Regions from separate parts of the Ureibacillus endophyticus genome, predicted to be linked through region 4. Evidence: riboswitches for the same ligand, from Rfam matches in the RefSeq annotation. Region 4 holds a riboswitch; each other region holds the start of a gene.

Region 1 (4,498 bases), 850 kb from region 4:
TGATTTAACAGGCGGCGATGCAACAGCACTTGTCGGAGGAACTACAGTCTTTATCCTACTATTATTAGCAGTCTTTGCACATAAAAATGACGGCCTTGAGAAAACAACGAGCTATTTAATAGAAGGATTCCAATTTGGATTTAAAGTGTTTGGTCCAGTTATTCCAATTGCAGCATTTTTCTATTTAGGGGATTCTGGTTTCACGAAAATTATTGGTGAATATTTACCAGCTGCTTCACAAGGAATTGTAAACGACTTAGGTATTGCTTTAGCAGCAATTGTACCGTTAACAGCTGAAATTGCAGCGGTTACATTAACGAGTGTTGGTGCGATTACTGGTTTAGACGGCTCAGGCTTCTCTGGGATTACATTAGCCGGTTCCATTGCGAATTTATTCGGAACAGCGCTTGGTGAAGGTACTGCTACACTAACGGCACTTGGGCAAATAGCGGCAATCTGGGTTGGTGGAGGTACATTAGTTCCTTGGGCATTAATTCCAGCTGCAGCGATTTGTAATGTCAGTCCATTTGAGTTAGCACGTCGAAACTTCATCCCGGTCGTCATTGGTCTAGTTGTCACGACGATAGTTGCGATGTTTATTTTATAAAAAGTAAAACGCTTGGAAGATTAACTCTCCAAGCGTTTTTTGTATATACTGTGAATTCCATGCTACTTCAATTGATAAGGAACTTAATTGTTAAGTGGACGAAAACTCGTTCTATCTGGACGAGTCTGCACATTATGTGGATGAAATCTTATTCTATCTGGACAAATCTGCACGTTATGTGGACGAAATCTTATTCTATCTGGACGAATCCGCACTTTATGCAGACGAATCCATCCGCCTACTGGACGAATTTTTCAATTTTAAAAAGCTAAGCATCTGAGCAGCTCACAAATGCCTAGCTTAGAATTTTATAAAAATTCAGAATTTAAAGGGTACCATTAAATATGGAATTCGATGCTGTCGTCTACGAAATGCCATTCATATGGTGTTTCTTGGTATACGTAATAGTTTAACCAATTGTAGAACAGTAAGTGCGAATGCGCGCGCCATGTATTTTTCGGCGTTTGGCTTGGGTCATTATTCGGGAAGTAGTTCACCGGCATGTCTACTGGTTCACCTTTCGCCACATCTCGTTCGTATTCATCAGCCAATGTTGTTGCGTCATATTCTAGGTGACCTGTAATCATAATATGTTTAGTATCCTTTGATTGAATAATAAACGGACCCGCTTCTTCTGAATAGCTTAGTAAGCGTAAATCTGGATGTTCGCGTACTTCATCAAGGGATACAGACGTGTGACGTGAGTGTGGAGCTACATATTCATCGCTAAATCCGCGCACTAAGTCCACAGTTAAATCTGTAATCACATGTGAGTAGATGCCCGAACATTTTTTCGGCAATTCAAATTTACCAATATTAAAATGATGATAAAGTGCCGCTTGAGCACCCCAACAGATATACATACACGAGGTAACATTCACTTTTGCCCAATCCATAATCGTTGTTACTTCTTCCCAGTAGTTAACTGCTTCAAACTCCATTCGTTCGACAGGTGCACCAGTAATAATCATTCCATCAAAACGACGGTGTTTAATTTCATCAAATGTATTATAAAAAGTGTCTAAATGCGACTTTGACACGTTTTTAGATGCGTAAGTTGCAGTGTTTAAAAACGTTACATTCGTTTGTAGTGGTGTATTACCTAATAATCGTAAAAGTTGAAGTTCAGTTTTCTCTTTTTCTGGCATTAAATTTAACACTAAAATATTTAATGGTCGGATTTGTTGTGTTTTGGCACGGTCTTCTTCCATGACGAAAATTTTCTCTTGTCTTAATTTTTCGCCTGCCGGTAAATTTTTCGGTATATTAATAGGCATTAAACGTTCCCCCAATTCTTTTCATCTCAAAATAAAAACCCCTCATTCCAGCATGAGAATGAGAGGGAATAATTTATATGCCGCACTCTTATCTCCCAAGACAATATTGTCTTGCTGGAATTAGCACCTTTCTAACCGATGTTAGAGGTTGCTGAAGCTTCATTGGGCCATTTCCCTCTGCTTCTCTTGATAAGATAGATGAAATTAATGTAATACTAACATGATGATGAAATATTTGCAATATTCTATTTTACTTTTTTGATAGGAATCTCTCTTTCCAGGCAGATTTTTCTTTATCTTCAATTTGATGTTGCAAAGTCGGATCCCAATTATTTGTTAGAGTATTCCAAACGCGGGATGTGAATTGCTCTTTCTCTTCATCAAAAAGAATAAATTCGATACATGGCACATCATTAACTTGAATATCTTCAAAAGATTCAATAGAAGTGATAACCAAGTTTGATTCTTCTTCCTCATCTTCATCCATTTGAAGAAATCGCAATTCTTCTACGAGCTTATCGTTATCAACTTGAAGCTCCTCCACTTGTACGTGATATCGGTACATATCTTCCGGAAAATCCTCAAAGTCGAGAACTGCTTCAATTTCACCTTGTAGGAAAGTTTGATGCGTTGGGCTATACAACGTTTCTTTTGATGTAATTTCTTGGTCTTCTTCAAACACACCACTAGTCAATTGTTTTAACCCTTTTTCCGTTAATTGAAAATGATCTTCCTTTGTTATTAATCCAGTTTTGTGCATCTTGGACAATAAATCTTGAATAAATAATTCTTCTACCAATAATATTTCACTTAACTGTTCGGCTTTTTTGAACTTTGCTTTTTGCAATGAAATTAAAAGCATTTTCATCAAAATATCCATTTTTGTTCGGACAATTGGTTTGTATGCAATGTTAACCGTATGAACGGGAACACACCAAATAGCCGTTTCCAAAATGTTTGTTTTATGAAATTGTTCGGATAGTTTTTGTTGGAGTGCTTGGAGTTCCATCATTTCGTCCTTTCAAAACTAAGAAGTTAGTTCCTTAACATTGCGGTAGCCGTCTTGAGATTTGACAACAGATAGTAAGTTACTATACATGTTGCGTGTTTGCTCTTTCTTCGGTCGTTTTGTAAACATATCAACACTACCTACCAGAACTAGCAGCTCCCGCGCACGCGATAAGGCAACATTGAGGCGACGGTAGTCTTTAGCAAAGCCGATTTCCCCGTTTTTATTGTCGTTGTTACGAACCATACTCACTAAAATAACATCCATTTCCATACCTTGGAATTTATCGACAGAACCTGTACGGATGTGTAAATGCGGTAAATGTAGTTCGTGCTCAATCATTCGATTAATGCGTTTTACCTGCTCCGCATAGAAACTAATAACCCCCACTGATTTACGTTCATCTTCCGGAATTAGCCCTTGTTTTTTGGCAACTTCTGTAGAGTGATTTAGATCCACTAACATGGCGCGGATTGTTTTTAGCTCTTCTTGATTTAATAAACTTGAGCCTTCCTTCATCCGCTCTTCAAAATAGTTAGGCTCATTCGGTAAATCAATCCATAATAGATGGTCACTTCGTTTGATTAGGTTACTTTCTAATTTATGGTCACGTGCTGCATCAGAATCAGGAAGACCACATTTCAACGAGTCTCCTTCATGTTCATAAAACGGCGCGATCGTTTTCATAATATTTTCATGCATGCGATATTGAATCGCGAGCATTTTTTTATTTGATGACGGTAAGTTTTTATAAAGACGTTCGAATAAGGATTCTTCCAGTAATTTTTCCAGCTCACGTTTTTCTTCAAACGTATTACTTTCTTTTATTACAGTTTCTAATGTTTCCTCGAATGTATCATCCCCAATTAATGGTGGTAGTTGGTGATGGTCTCCTACTAAAACAATCTTCTTTCCTTTTAACATCGGAAGTAATAATTCAGGTGGTGTTGCTTTGGATACCTCATCGATAATAACCACGTCAAAAATAGGATAGTTGTCCATAAACTCTTTGTTTGCTGATGCCACACACGTAGTTCCGATAACATTGGCGTGCTTAACATAAAGTTTTCGGATCTCGTCTAAATCGTGTTCTGTTGCTTCGTCTAACAAGCCTTTCCACTCCACTTGAAGCTCTTGAGTGATTGGCAGCATTTCAATTTTCAAATTTAACTTTTCAATTTGTTCTTCTATTGCTACAATCTTTTCCTTTATTTTTTCTAGTTCAGACTCTGGATTTTGTTTTGTAATTTGTTCTAGTTGTTGTACATCCTTTTCAAGCTGAATGCCTTTAAAATTCAAATCTTTTAACTGATTTATCATGTCTTTTAAAACAGATTCCCCATTCAATATTTCTGAATCAACACGTTTTTGCTCTTCTTGTTTATTTTGTAGTTGTGATTCAATGTCCGTTTGTTTTGATTTTGTTTCTTCTAATTCTGCTATTTCAGTTTGAAGTAAATGACATACAGATTGAAGCTCTTCAATCGATGGCACAACGGAGACATCACCCACATTAAGTTTGATGGAGTCAAGCTGTTCTTTTAATTGGGAAGCGTTTAGTTGTAAATTTGCTTTTTTAATATTTAAACCATCGATGGTAGATTG
Region 2 (4,498 bases), 100 kb from region 4:
AGGTTTAGCTTGTTCTAAAATAATATCATGTAAACCGTTAGAAGCCCCTACTTTTAACGTAACTTTTTCTGAATTTGTAGTTGTTTCTTCTGTACCTTCATCTGTTGCTTTACTTTCTGTAGCTTTTTCGTCTTCTTTAGAGCCACAAGCTGCTAACGCTAATACGAATACTGCTAAGAATAAGAACGATAATAACTTCTTCATCTTGTATTTCTCCTTTTTAATTTTCTTTATGTCAACGGATTTTCCGTGAGCACCTAATTAACGCTTATCAGTTATCGAAGTAATCAAATCTCCAATAAACTGAATCACAAATACAATAATAAGAATGACAATTGTAGCCATAAGAGTTACATCATCACGGCTACGTTGGAAACCATCGATAAATGCTAAGTTCCCTAATCCCCCAGCTCCGATAATACCTGCCATCGCAGTATAACCTACTAATGTAACAGCTGTAACAGTAATCCCTGATAATAATGCAGGCATTGATTCTGGGATAAGTACTTTCCAAATGATAGTTGAAGTTTTTGCTCCCATTGATCGAGCAGCTTCAATTACACCTTTATCAATTTCACGTAAAGCAATTAAAACCATTCGTGCATAGAATGGCGCAGCACCGATAATTAATGCTGGTAATGCCGCATTTACTCCACGAATTGTCCCTAATAAAAATTTTGTGAACGGGATTAATAAAATAATCAATACAATAAATGGAATTGAACGGAAAATATTTACTAAAGAACCCGTAATAAAGTTCGCTATTTTATTCGCCCAAATTTGGTGAGGACTCGTTAAAAATAAAAGAATCCCAATAGCTAAACCTAAAACAAACGTAGCTCCTGTAGAGATGACTGTCATGTACAATGTGTCATATGTAGCTTCCCACAATTTGTCCCATCGTACATTCGGAAAGAATCCACTAAGCATGATCAATCACCTCCGTTTGTACTTCTTGCTGATCTAATAGCTCTAATGCTTGTTTCACTTTGGTAGGGTCTCCATCTATTTGAACTATTAATGTTCCATATGGGCCACCTGTCGTTTGTGAAATGTTTCCGTGAACAATATTTACTTCTACGCCAAACTCTTTAATGAGCTGTGAAATAATCGGCTGTTCAGTTTTATTTCCTATAAACGTTAATTTTACAATCTTCCCTGTAGGATAGTTTGCTAAAATTTGTTCAATTGATTCTTTCGATTCCTTTGTTCCAGAAACTTGCATTACGAAGTTCTTCGTTATTTCTGCTTGTGGGTTTTGGAACACTCGTAGAACGTCTCCTTGTTCAACTACTTGTCCAGCTTCCATTACTGCAACACGGTTACAAATTTTCCGAATTACGTGCATTTCGTGGGTAATGAGAACAATGGTTAAACCTAAACGTTTATTAATATCAAGCAATAGTTCTAAAATGGAATCAGTCGTTTCAGGATCTAGTGCACTTGTTGCTTCGTCACAAAGTAATACTTCAGGATTGTTCGCTAATGCGCGGGCAATGCCTACACGTTGCTTTTGACCACCAGATAACTGAGAAGGATAGGCATTTTCTCTTCCTGAAAGACCAACTAGATCAATCAGTTCCTTCACACGTTTACTTCGCTCAGTTTTTGATACACCTGCAATTTCTAGCGGGAATGCAATATTCTCCGCGACTGTACGAGACCAAAGTAAGTTAAAATGTTGGAATATCATACTAATTTTTTGGCGAGCATTTCGCAGTTCGTTTCCTGATATAGAGGAAATTTGCTTACCATTGACTGTAACTGTTCCGTTCGATGGTTTCTCAAGGCCATTAAGTAAGCGAATCATTGTACTTTTTCCAGCGCCACTATATCCGATAATTCCGAAAATTTCACCTTTATTAATTGATAAATTTACATTTTTGACAGCAGTGATCTCACCATTTTTTGATTTGTATATTTTCGAGATGTCTTTTAATTCGATCATAAAAATTCTCCTTTATTTCGCTGCCATAGACAATATGTAATTAGGTAATTATTACTAATAAAACCCCATCTACAAGATAAGTAGAAGGGGTTTCGCAATTTATTTAATATTTATACGAACCGTTCTCTCATCTTCCAAAGTATCCACTTCGCGTGACTTGGCACCTTTTCACTTTTGTGATGGTTGCCGGGCTTCATAGGGCACTTCCCTCCGCCGCTCTTTATAAGAGGTACGATATTCAATTAATGTAATACTTCTTGAGTAACTTTATCATGATAGATTTATAAAGTCAACTAGATTTTCAACTTTTCATATAGAAATGGTACGGATTGGAAAGCGTAAATTTTTTCAACAAGTTTTCCATCGCGGTGTATAAGCAAACAAGGGACACTTTCTATTTTATAATCCATTGCAAGTTGCTCCATAAAGTTAATATTCGCTTTACCAATTGGAGTGTTAGGCAATACTTCTTCAACAACCGATAACATCTTTGAAGCGACTGCACATGTCCCACACATAGGAGTGTACAAATAAAAGGCTACAATTTCGTTTTCAGTTAGTTTTTGTTCCCATTGTTGTATCGTCCATTCATCCATAAAATCAACTCAATTTCTAAATAATTTGTGACAAAATAAAATTGCGACTTTTGCTCATAGTATGGGAAAAGTCGCAAATTAATATTTCCTTTATTTTTAAGAAGATAGATATTGTTTATGAACAGAAAAACTCGCCTCATTTAACAACTGTGCCAATACTTTTTTCGGAGCATTCGCAACCTCGATATATGTTCTTGGAATGAAAAGATGAACAGCTTCAGAATAAATTCTTTTTGTAAGCTTTCTCAACTTTTCTCCTGATTTATCTGCATCAAACAAAGTATAAAATCTACATTCTTCAAAAGGTTCAAGTAAATCTAATAGCGCATCTTCACTAATTGTCCCATTCGTACATATAATTTGTACGTGTTCTGCAAAAATTGGCTCAATGTTTAATTTATCCGATCGACCCTCAACAATTATACACTTTTCAACAATCATTTGCTCACCCCACGATTTGTAAGTAAACTTGCTAAAAATGTGTGAAAAATATGCAAAGCATATCCAAAAAAGAAGGTGGTTATATTAGTATATTTTGTTGTAAAAAAAAACGCCAGTGCTAATCTGGCGTTTTTAATATATTATATTCTTATTCAGCTTCAATTAATTCCTCATATTGCTCAGCTGTTAGTAAACTTTCTACTTCAGAGATATCTGTTGGTTCAACAACAATCATCCAAGCTTTTTCATATGGAGATTCATTTACAAATTCTGGGCTATCTTCTAGGTCAGCGTTAACTTCTACTACTTTACCAGAAATTGGCGCATATAGTTCAGAAACTGTTTTTACAGATTCTACACTACCGAATGGTTCGTTTGTTTGGATTTCGTCACCAACTTGTGGTAACTCAACAAATACGATGTCACCTAATTCAGATTGTGCGAAATGTGTAATTCCAACGCGTACTTTTCCATCTTCTACTTTTACCCACTCATGTTCTTCTGAGTAACGTAATTCTTTTGGTGTGCTCACAAAAACCCCTCCAAAACATATGTAATATGATTATAAGTTTGACATATTTCTACAGTAAAAACAAGTTAATAACTATTTTTATTTCCACGTATTTGTGAAATCTTCTTCTTTAAAGCCAAGTGTTATTTTTCCCCCATCTGTAACGATTGGGCGTTTAATTAACATACCATCAGAAGCCAAAAGTTCTAACTGTTCATCCTCTGTCATCGTACTTAATTTGTCCTTTAACCCTAATGTTTTATACTTCATACCAGAAGTATTGAAAAATTTCTTTAATGGAAGACCACTTAATTCCCAAAACGATTTTAACTGTTCTTTTGTAGGTGTTTGTTCCACAATATGAATGTTTTCGTATTCAATTTGATGTTCATCTAACCATTTTGCTGCCTTTTTACAAGTTGTACAACGAGGGTACTGGAATAATTGAATTGTCATGAAGAGTGCTCCTTAAAAGTTAATATTTAAACTTATTTTAACAAATATTTCACTCTTCTGATAATAAAAAGAAGGAGGCATTTTTATTAAACACCTCCTCCCCTATTATTTAAACAACATATTTTTCAGCTTCAATTAGCTTTTGTGCAGCCTCACGTTTTTTCAAGATTAAATTATAAGGGTTATGACGTGTTAGTTTGCGAAGTGCTGATAGTGTCATTCTACCTGCATCGCCTTCAACAGAAGCAATAATTGTTTCTTTTGCTTCTTTTTCAATTTCTGCAAAGGCTTCTTGACAGAAAATCTCTGTGTATAGAATTTTTTGTTTCGATTTTTCTACACCGTCACGTTCAATCGCTTTTGCTGTACGAAGCACTGCCGATTCCATTGCGTATAATTGGTTTGCGATATTCGCAATGTTTACAAGTACTTCTTGCTCTGCTTCTAATTTTGTACCAAATCTTTGTGCTGCAACACCAGCTGCTAAAATGCCGATTTTCTTCGCATTTTTCACTAGATATTTCTCTTGTGCTAATGGCTCATCGC
Region 3 (4,498 bases), 600 kb from region 4:
AGTCAAAGCGGCTGATGGTAAGATAAAAATTCAACATCAACATGAGAATATGTTAAACATTCGAGATACTGTTAATGACATATCTTCAAACATTGAGAAACTATTGAAGGTTTCAGATGAAATGGAAAAGATAATTAGTATCGTAACAACGATAGCAGACCAAACGAATCTACTATCTCTTAATGCTTCGATTGAGGCAGCGAGAGCAGGAGAGCATGGTAGAGGATTTAGTGTAGTTGCAGCAGAGGTTAGAAAGTTAGCGGATCAAACGAAGGACTCGACACTATCAGTAGAAATGCTCTTAAAGAGTAACAAAGAGCATACAACGAATCTTGCAGAATCATTAAAACGAATACAAGAGGAAGTTCAGTGTGGAGAAAAAAGTATGAATGATACAGAGGAGCAGTTTTCACAAATATTAACGGTCATGCAAGAGTCTAAAGTTCATAATGAGATAATTAAACATGAAATACACCATTTACACAGTGTGATTAGTGAGTTGTGCATGACCTTTGAGGAAGTAACGAGCTCAGCAGATAATTTGGCATTGATTGCAAAGGATTTAAATTAGATATATTGAAAGCTGTGTTAAAAGTGCAAATGACTTTTAACACAGCTTTTCTTTGTAAAGGATATAGTGCTTCTGCGTGACCGGATTGAGATGCAAGCATACTCGTCTTCTAATAATGTGCTCCTGCGGTGGTCGCAATAAATTGCCACCATCCTCGTCGCAAAGGAGGCGTCTCAAAATTTTTTTCAGACGCCTCCTTTCTTGACTTAATATTGTAAAACACCTAGCAGTTACTTTTGTTGAAAAACGTTTATACTATAGTTACGGAGATTGAATCGTGTAGGGAGTTGTAATGATGAAAACTGTAGTGGTTATCGGTGGCGGTATTACTGGATTATGTACTATGTATTATTTGAAGCGACAAGCAAAAGAAAATGACATGGCGATTCGCTTAATATTAGCTGAGAAAAACCCTTATCTTGGAGGGAAAATGCATACCGTTTACGAGCAAGGGTTTATTATGGAGACGGGTGCAGATTCTATGGTGGCACGCCATCCAAGTGTGCTTAAACTGGTGAAAGAGCTTGATTTTGAATCAGAACTTGTTTATAACGAGACAGGGATATCGTACATACATACGAATAATGAACTCCATGCCATTCCTGCAGGATCGACTTTTGGAATTCCGATGAGTGTGGAGTCATTAAATTCAAGTACATTAATTTCTGAAGAAGGTAAAAAAAGAGTTTTACAGGACTTTGAATTGCCAAATACAAAGTTTACTAAGGAAAATTCAATTGGCGAATTTTTAGAGTATTTTTTAGGTAAAGAAATTGTTGAAAAGCAAATTGCCCCTGTATTAGCAGGCGTATATTCAGGAGATTTATATCAATTATCTTTAGCTTCTACCTTACCGTACTTAGTAGATTATAAAAATGAATATGGCAGCATTATTAAAGGGTTCGAAGTAAATAGAGAACAATTTGATAAAGCAGCGAATAAAAAATTTGTTTCCTTTAAAAAAGGTCTATCATCTTTAATTAATCGACTAGAAGAGATGCTACCAGAAGTAGAATTTTATAAAAATACTGCAACTACAGAAGTAACGAAAAATAGTAACGGATATAACGTAACTTTTGACAATGGCGAATCGATTCAAACGGATGTTGTTGTATTGGCCGTGCCAAATAACGTTGTTCGTAACCTATTAAAAGACAAACAGCTAGAATCTGATTTAGAGAAATTTACAAATGGGTCTGCAATCACGATGTATTTAGGATTTGATATACCGGATGCCGTGCTACCAGCAGATGGAACAGGGTTTATCGTTTCACATAACAGTGATTTAGTTTGTAATGCTTCTACTTGGACAAGTCGCAAATGGAAACATACTTCGGAAAATGGAAATTTATTAGTACGCTTATTCTATAAAAGTAATAATCCTAAATACGAAGAACTTGTGGCAATGACAGATGAAGAATTAACGAAGGTTGCTCTTGAAGATATACGGCTAAGTTTGAACATCGAAGAAAAACCTGTTGTTGTAAATATTGAAAAGTGGATTAACGCAATGCCGAAATATGATTTAGCCCATAATGAAACATTGCAGGTAGTATTAGACAAATTAGATTCTCAATATCCGAACCTCTTTGTTGCAGGTTGTTCTTATTTTGGTGTAGGTATAGGTGCTTGTATTGAAAATGGTAAAAATACTGCAGAAAAAGCGATAAAAGCATTGAAATAATAGATTATTTCGTATATTCGTTTAATTCTATTGACTAAAGTGGAATTTAAAGATATGATTCAATTTAATATACAATTTCATATCACTTATCAAGAGAAGTCGAGGGACTGGCCCGATGAAGCTTCAGCAACCAACGTAACGTAAGGTGCTAAATCCAGCAGGCGTTATGCCGAAAGATAAGGAGGAACTATTAAGATAATCGAGCCTTCTTTCTAACGAAGAAGGCTTTTTATTGTTATAGAAATGACAGAAAATTTTTGAAAGTATGTTTTTTTGGGAGATGAAAAAATGGGTCTACTTGAAGCATTAAAATCCAAAGTGTTAACGGCAGATGGTGCGATGGGAACTTTACTATATTCTTATGGACTTGAACATTGCCATGAGGAGATGAACCTCGTAAAGCCTGAACTGATAGAAAAAATTCATAGTGAATATATTTTAGCTGGTGCAGATGTTATTCAAACAAATACATATGGTGCAAACGCGATAAAGTTAGCGCGGTATGGACTTGAATCCAAAGTTGTTGAAATCAATGAAGCAGCTGCTAAATTAGCGAAAAAGGCTGCATCAAGTGGTAATCAATTTGTTATTGGATCCATTGGTGGAATTCGTGGTGTACGAAAAAGTGAAGTAACACTAGATGAAATTTTAGATGCGATTCGTGTACAAGCAGAAACATTAATTCGTGCAGATTTAGATGGACTGTTACTTGAAACATACTTTGATTTTGAAGAACTAACTGAAACATTAAAAATGTTACGCAATATGACGGATCTACCAATTATTGCTCAAGTATCGATGCATGAACCGGGTGTCTTACAAAATGGCTTGAAATTAAACGATGCTTTACAACAGCTTGAAAGCCTAGGTGCTGATGTTGTTGGTGTGAACTGTCGATTAGGCCCTCATCATACAATCCAAGCATTAGAGGGGGTAGAACTACCTCAGAATGCCTTTTTATCGGCTTATCCGAATGCATCCCTTCTAGATATCGAAGAAGGCCGTGTTATTTACGAATCGGAAATTGATTATTTTGCACGTGCTGCTGTTCAGTTACGTAACCAAGGTGTTCGTTTAATAGGTGGATGTTGCGGAACGACACCAAAACATATTGAAGCGGTTAAAAAGCAATTAGCACAATTAAAACCATTGACAGAAAAACGAACAGTACAACAACCGGAAATATATATCCAAGATGCAGAGCCTACTAGAGTGGAACCTTTACACGAAAAAGTTAAACGTGAGCGTTCTGTCATTGTTGAATTAGATACACCAAGACATTTAGAAATTGATTCATTTGTCGAGGGTGCCAAAGCCCTTTATAACGAAGGTGCAGACATTATTATGATGGCGGACAATTCCCTTGCGTCTCCACGTATTAGTAACGTTGCGATGGGTTCAATTTTAAAATTACAACATGGTATTCGTGTAATGCCTCATTTAACATGTCGTGACCGCAACCTAATTGGTCTGCAATCCCACTTAATGGGACTAAGTGCTTTAGGAATGAACGATATTTTAGCTATTACAGGAGATCCAACAAAAATAGGTGACTTCCCAGGTGCTACTAGTGTTTATGATGTGTCTTCCATGGAACTCATTTCATTAATTAAACAATTAAATGAAGGAATTTCCTTCTCAGGGAAAGCACTTCGTAAAAAGGCGAATTTCTCGGTAGCAGCTGCCTTTAATCCAAATGTACGTGTATTAGATCGTGCTGTAAGTCGTCTTGAGAAAAAAATCGAACATGGTGCGGATTATTTCATCTCCCAACCAGTTTATTCTGCAGAAAAAATTGTAGAGATTTACGAAGCAACGAAACATTTAGAAGCTCCAATTTATATTGGAATTATGACGTTAACATCTTTCCGAAGCGCTGAATTTTTACATCATGAAGTACCAGGAATTAAATTATCCGATGAAGTACTAGCAAGAATGAAAGCGTGCGAAGGGGATAAAGAGCGCGAAGCACAAGAAGGCGTAGCGATTGCAAAAGAATTACTAGATACAGCAACAAAATACTTTAACGGTATATATTTAATTACACCGTTTTTACGTTACGATTTAACACTACAATTAATGCAATATATCAAACAACTTGATGAGCAGAACGAAGGAGTAGAAGCAAATGCATAACCATCCAATCGAGGAACAGTTAAAAAATAGAATATTAATTATCGATGGGGCAATGGGAACAATGCTTCAACGAGAAAATTTAACTGCTGAAGATTTTGGTGGGGAAG
Region 4 (4,498 bases):
ACCATTGCACGTGTATATGAAAGTTTCATACGGCTTCCTACGCCGTATTCTCCACCAGTCCAACCAGTGTTTACTAAAAATACTTGTGAACCATGTTCGTCAATTTTTTCACCTAACATTTCCGCATAACGAGTTGCTGGTAATGGTAAGAATGGTGCACCGAAGCATGTAGAGAATACTGGTTCTGGAGAAGTTACTCCACGTTCTGTACCTGCTAATTTTGATGTGAAACCACTTAAGAAGTGATACATCGCTTGCTCTTTTGTTAACTTACTGATTGGAGGTAATACACCAAATGCATCAGCAGTTAAAAATACGATCGTTTTTGGATGACCTGCAACTGATGGTGTTACAATGTTTTCGATATAATCGATTGGGTAAGCAACACGCGTATTTTCAGTTAATGAACCATCATCATAATCTGGAATACGAGTTTCTGGATCTACTACAACGTTTTCTAAAACAGAACCGAAACGAATTGCATTGTAGATTTCAGGTTCTTTTTCAGGTGAAAGGTTAATTGTTTTTGCATAACATCCACCTTCAATATTGAATACACCGTTATCTGACCATCCGTGTTCATCGTCACCGATTAATTTACGGTTTTTGTCTGCAGATAATGTTGTTTTACCTGTTCCTGATAAACCGAAGAATAGTGCAACATCGCCAGCTTCGCCAACGTTTGCTGAACAGTGCATTGAGAAAATATTGCGTTCAGGTAGTAAATAGTTCATGATAGTGAAGATAGATTTTTTCATCTCACCAGCATATTCAGTACCACCGATTAGGATTATTTTCTTTTCTAATGATACAATAATAAATGTTTCAGAAGCTGTACCATCTACAGCTGGGTCTGCTTTAAATGTTGGTGCTGCAACAATAGTAAATTCTGCAACATGAGAAGCAAGTTCTTCTTCTGTTGGACGGATGAATAATTGATGACAGAAAAGATTGTGCCAAGCATATTCGTTCACTACTTGAATTGAAAGTTGTGAATCCTTATCAGCGCCAGCAAATCCTTTGAATACATAAAGCTCATCTTTTTCTTTTAAGTAATTTACAACTTTAAGATATAGGTTATCGAACACTTCAGCAGAAATCGCGCGGTTTACACTGCCCCAATCGATTTTGTCTTTTGTGCTCTCTTCTTCTACGAAATATTTATCTTTCGGAGAACGTCCTGTATATTTACCTGTTTCAGCAACGATTGCACCGTCAACAGTTAGAGCTGCTTCTCCACGTGATGTAGCTTTTTCCACTAATTGTGGTACTGATAGTTGAACTTTAATATTCTCGCCGTTTAATAATTCCTTCAGTTCATTCGCAATTTCTACTGAATTCATCGATTAAATACCATCCTTTTTTCAGAATTCCCACTGCATGGGATGTTTGTTTAATTTCAAAAATAGTATAACACATTGAATTAAATAATCTATACTATTCATAAATTATTTTTTAATTTTTAAACTTTTAAAGAAATCAACATTTATAAATTGACATTGGATGTCGATTTCCGTAATATGTTGATTTGAACGGATACTCTTATCCCGAGCTGGTGGAGGGTCAAGGCCCTATGAAGCCCGGCAACCTGCATTTATTATATATAATAAATGCGATGGTGCCAACCTGATGCAAGGGAAAATCCCTTGAACGATAAGAGTGAAAGGTACTGTATTTACAATTCCTTTTACTCATGGGTTTTATGTGAGTAAAAGGAATTTTTTTTTGAAAAGAGTACAAAATGAAAATAATGTAACAATTATTATTCGCCTTTCGATATCCTCGTGTTAATAAGCAGTAACGGCTTGGAGTCCAACCTTCATGTGCGGACTTAACATGGGTAATGAGTACCGTATCAAATCGAGAACTAATCTCGTATAGATTTTAGGAGGAAACCAAATGACAAACCGTCGACTGTTTACATCAGAAAGTGTAACAGAAGGGCATCCGGATAAAATATGTGACCAAATTTCCGATGCAATATTAGATGCAATTTTAACAGAAGATCCAAATGCACGTGTAGCATGTGAAACAACTGTTTCAACTGGTTTAGTACTTGTAGCAGGTGAAATTACAACTTCTACTTATGTGGATATTCAATCAGTTGTTCGAGATACAGTAGCCAAAATTGGTTACACTCGCGGTAAATATGGCTTTGATGCTGAAAATTTATCAGTACTAACTGCAATCGGTGAACAATCCCCAGATATTGCTCAAGGTGTTGACCAAGCGCTTGAAGCACGTGAAGGATATATGAGCGATGAAGATATTGAAGCAATTGGTGCAGGTGACCAAGGCTTAATGTTTGGATTTGCATGTAACGAAACACCTGAACTAATGCCACTACCAATTAGTTTGGCTCATAAATTATCCCGTAAACTAGCCGAAGTACGTAAATCTAAGGAAATTCCATATTTACGTCCCGATGGAAAAACACAAGTGACAGTTGAATACGATGAAAACAATCATCCAGTTCGCATCGATACAATAGTTATATCCACTCAACACAATGAAGATGTAACATTAGAACAAATTCAAGAAGATTTAAAAGAGAAAGTAATTCGTGAAGTTGTTCCGAGTGAATTAATTGACGATAATACAAAATATTTCATTAATCCAACTGGCCGATTTGTAATCGGTGGACCAAAAGGTGATGCTGGATTAACTGGTCGTAAAATTATTGTTGATACTTACGGTGGTTATGCACGTCATGGCGGCGGTGCATTCTCAGGAAAAGATCCAACAAAAGTTGACCGTTCTGCAGCCTATGCTGCACGTTATGTTGCGAAAAATATTGTAGCTGCTGGTCTTGCTGATCGAGCAGAAGTGCAATTAGCATATGCGATTGGTGTAGCACGTCCAGTGTCAATTTCAATCGATACATTTGGAACTGGAAAAGTAGCTGAGAGTCAATTAGTAGAATGGGTAAGTGAATTATTTGATTTACGTCCTGCAGGCATTATTAAAATGCTTGATTTACGTCGCCCAATTTACAAGCAAACAGCTGCTTACGGTCATTTCGGTCGTACAGATTTAGATGTTCCTTGGGAAAATACAGATATTGCTGAGAAATTAAAAGAAAAAGCTGGATTATAATATGTTAAAAAGCAGGTGAGTTTTTTCACCTGCTTTTACATTCTTACTATATAATATGTTTACTTTTGAAGCGATTTATAATATTGACCTTTTTCAACATATTCACGAATAATGCGGTCCATATCTTCACGATCTTCTGGCGTGATTTCGCGTACAACTTTTGCAGGTCTTCCCATTGCTAAAGAATTCGGTGGAATCTTTTTACCTGGGGGAACTAAACTACCAGCCCCAATAAAAGCTCCTTCACCAATTTCTGCACCGTCTAGAATGATGGAACCCATCCCAATTAATGCGCGTTTTCTTATTACGCAACTATGTAATGTTACTTGATGTCCAACAGTCACTTCATCTTCAATAATTAATGGATTATTTGGACTTTGATGAAGACAACTCAAATCTTGAATACTAACACGTTTACCTATGTACGTTGGTGCAACATCACCACGGATGACAGAATTAAACCAGATAGATGTTTCTTCACCGATTGTCACATCGCCGGTAATTGTGACATAATCAGCTATAAATACAGATGGGTCTATTTTAGGATTTTTATCTTTAAAAGGGTAAATCATCGTAAATCTCCTCGTTTCTAAGTATGATATATATGCTTATCGTAACAAAATAAAATAATAAAGAAAATATAAAAGGTATGTATGCCCAAAAGTATGCTATTTGGGTTGGAGGCGAAGTTATGTGGAAATGGGAAACAGATGAACATGCTAAAGCAGTTGTGGTCATAATACATAGTGCTTTTGAACATCATCGTTGGTATGCCTGGTTAATTGAAAAATTACGCACTGATGGGTATCACATTGTGATGGGGGATTTACCCGGTCATGGTGAAGAATCAAAATTTTTAAGAGTGCATGACGAAGCGATTAACGAGTACATCACCTACATCAAACTGTTAATGCAAAATGCTCTTTCCTATGAGCTTCCGGTATTTGTAATAGGTCATGGTTTCGGAGGTTTACTTGCAATTGAATTTTTAAAGAAAAAAACAGTAGAGTGTGCAGGGCTTATTTTATCCTCTCCATGGCTTCATTTACGAAAAACATCAAATTTAATTACCAACGCTTTAACAAGTGGTATTGGTACCCTTGCACCAAATAAAAAAATCTCATTAGAGTTTGACAAGAAAATGTTAACTCGAAATTTAGATGGGTATACGGAAATGATTGATGATGTTCCATATCATTCTAAAGTTACAGGAGGATGGTATAAGGACGTTCAACAATTAATGAAAAATATAACAACAGAACAAGAGAATAAATTAACTTTGCCTATTTTATTATTAACTGCCCAACAAGACAAAATTACTGATCCATCTATTTCAAAAAAGTGGTTATTCTCTCAAAACACGTCTGAATTACAATATAAAGAATGGCCATACAACTACCAT

What was found. A riboswitch is a leader RNA that binds a small molecule or an ion and turns the genes downstream of it on or off. The one in region 4 is predicted to bind S-adenosylmethionine.
Region 1: another riboswitch for S-adenosylmethionine. It lies ahead of metA (homoserine O-acetyltransferase MetA); the one in region 4 lies ahead of metK (methionine adenosyltransferase).
Region 2: another riboswitch for S-adenosylmethionine. It lies ahead of NKR20_RS13565 (methionine ABC transporter ATP-binding protein); the one in region 4 lies ahead of metK (methionine adenosyltransferase).
Region 3: another riboswitch for S-adenosylmethionine. It lies ahead of NKR20_RS15980 (bifunctional homocysteine S-methyltransferase/methylenetetrahydrofolate reductase); the one in region 4 lies ahead of metK (methionine adenosyltransferase).

What each region holds. Positions count from the first base shown of each region.
Region 1 covers NZ_JAMYWW010000001.1:1,780,985-1,785,482, forward strand. The annotation lists gene NKR20_RS08625 (hypothetical protein) at 1-607, shown strand, start outside; gene metA (homoserine O-acetyltransferase MetA) at 946-1,884, opposite strand; SAM riboswitch class I at 1,970-2,080, opposite strand; gene NKR20_RS08635 (hypothetical protein) at 2,135-2,893, opposite strand; gene NKR20_RS08640 (AAA domain-containing protein) at 2,912-4,498, opposite strand, start outside.
Region 2 covers NZ_JAMYWW010000001.1:2,739,766-2,744,263, forward strand. The annotation lists gene NKR20_RS13555 (MetQ/NlpA family ABC transporter substrate-binding protein) at 1-204, opposite strand, end outside; gene NKR20_RS13560 (methionine ABC transporter permease) at 262-930, opposite strand; gene NKR20_RS13565 (methionine ABC transporter ATP-binding protein) at 923-1,948, opposite strand; SAM riboswitch class I at 2,073-2,177, opposite strand; gene NKR20_RS13570 (thioredoxin family protein) at 2,242-2,544, opposite strand; gene NKR20_RS13575 (toprim domain-containing protein) at 2,641-2,985, opposite strand; gene gcvH (glycine cleavage system protein GcvH) at 3,134-3,517, opposite strand; gene NKR20_RS13585 (arsenate reductase family protein) at 3,596-3,952, opposite strand; gene NKR20_RS13590 (acyl-CoA dehydrogenase family protein) at 4,062-4,498, opposite strand, start outside.
Region 3 covers NZ_JAMYWW010000001.1:3,233,057-3,237,554, reverse strand. The annotation lists gene NKR20_RS15990 (globin-coupled sensor protein) at 1-571, shown strand, start outside; gene hemG (protoporphyrinogen oxidase) at 867-2,255, shown strand; SAM riboswitch class I at 2,339-2,438, shown strand; gene NKR20_RS15980 (bifunctional homocysteine S-methyltransferase/methylenetetrahydrofolate reductase) at 2,544-4,391, shown strand; gene metH (methionine synthase) at 4,384-4,498, shown strand, end outside.
Region 4 covers NZ_JAMYWW010000001.1:2,635,720-2,640,217, reverse strand. The annotation lists gene pckA (phosphoenolpyruvate carboxykinase (ATP)) at 1-1,343, opposite strand, end outside; SAM riboswitch class I at 1,540-1,660, shown strand; gene metK (methionine adenosyltransferase) at 1,900-3,096, shown strand; gene NKR20_RS12870 (gamma carbonic anhydrase) at 3,156-3,668, opposite strand; gene NKR20_RS12865 (alpha/beta hydrolase) at 3,788-4,498, shown strand, end outside.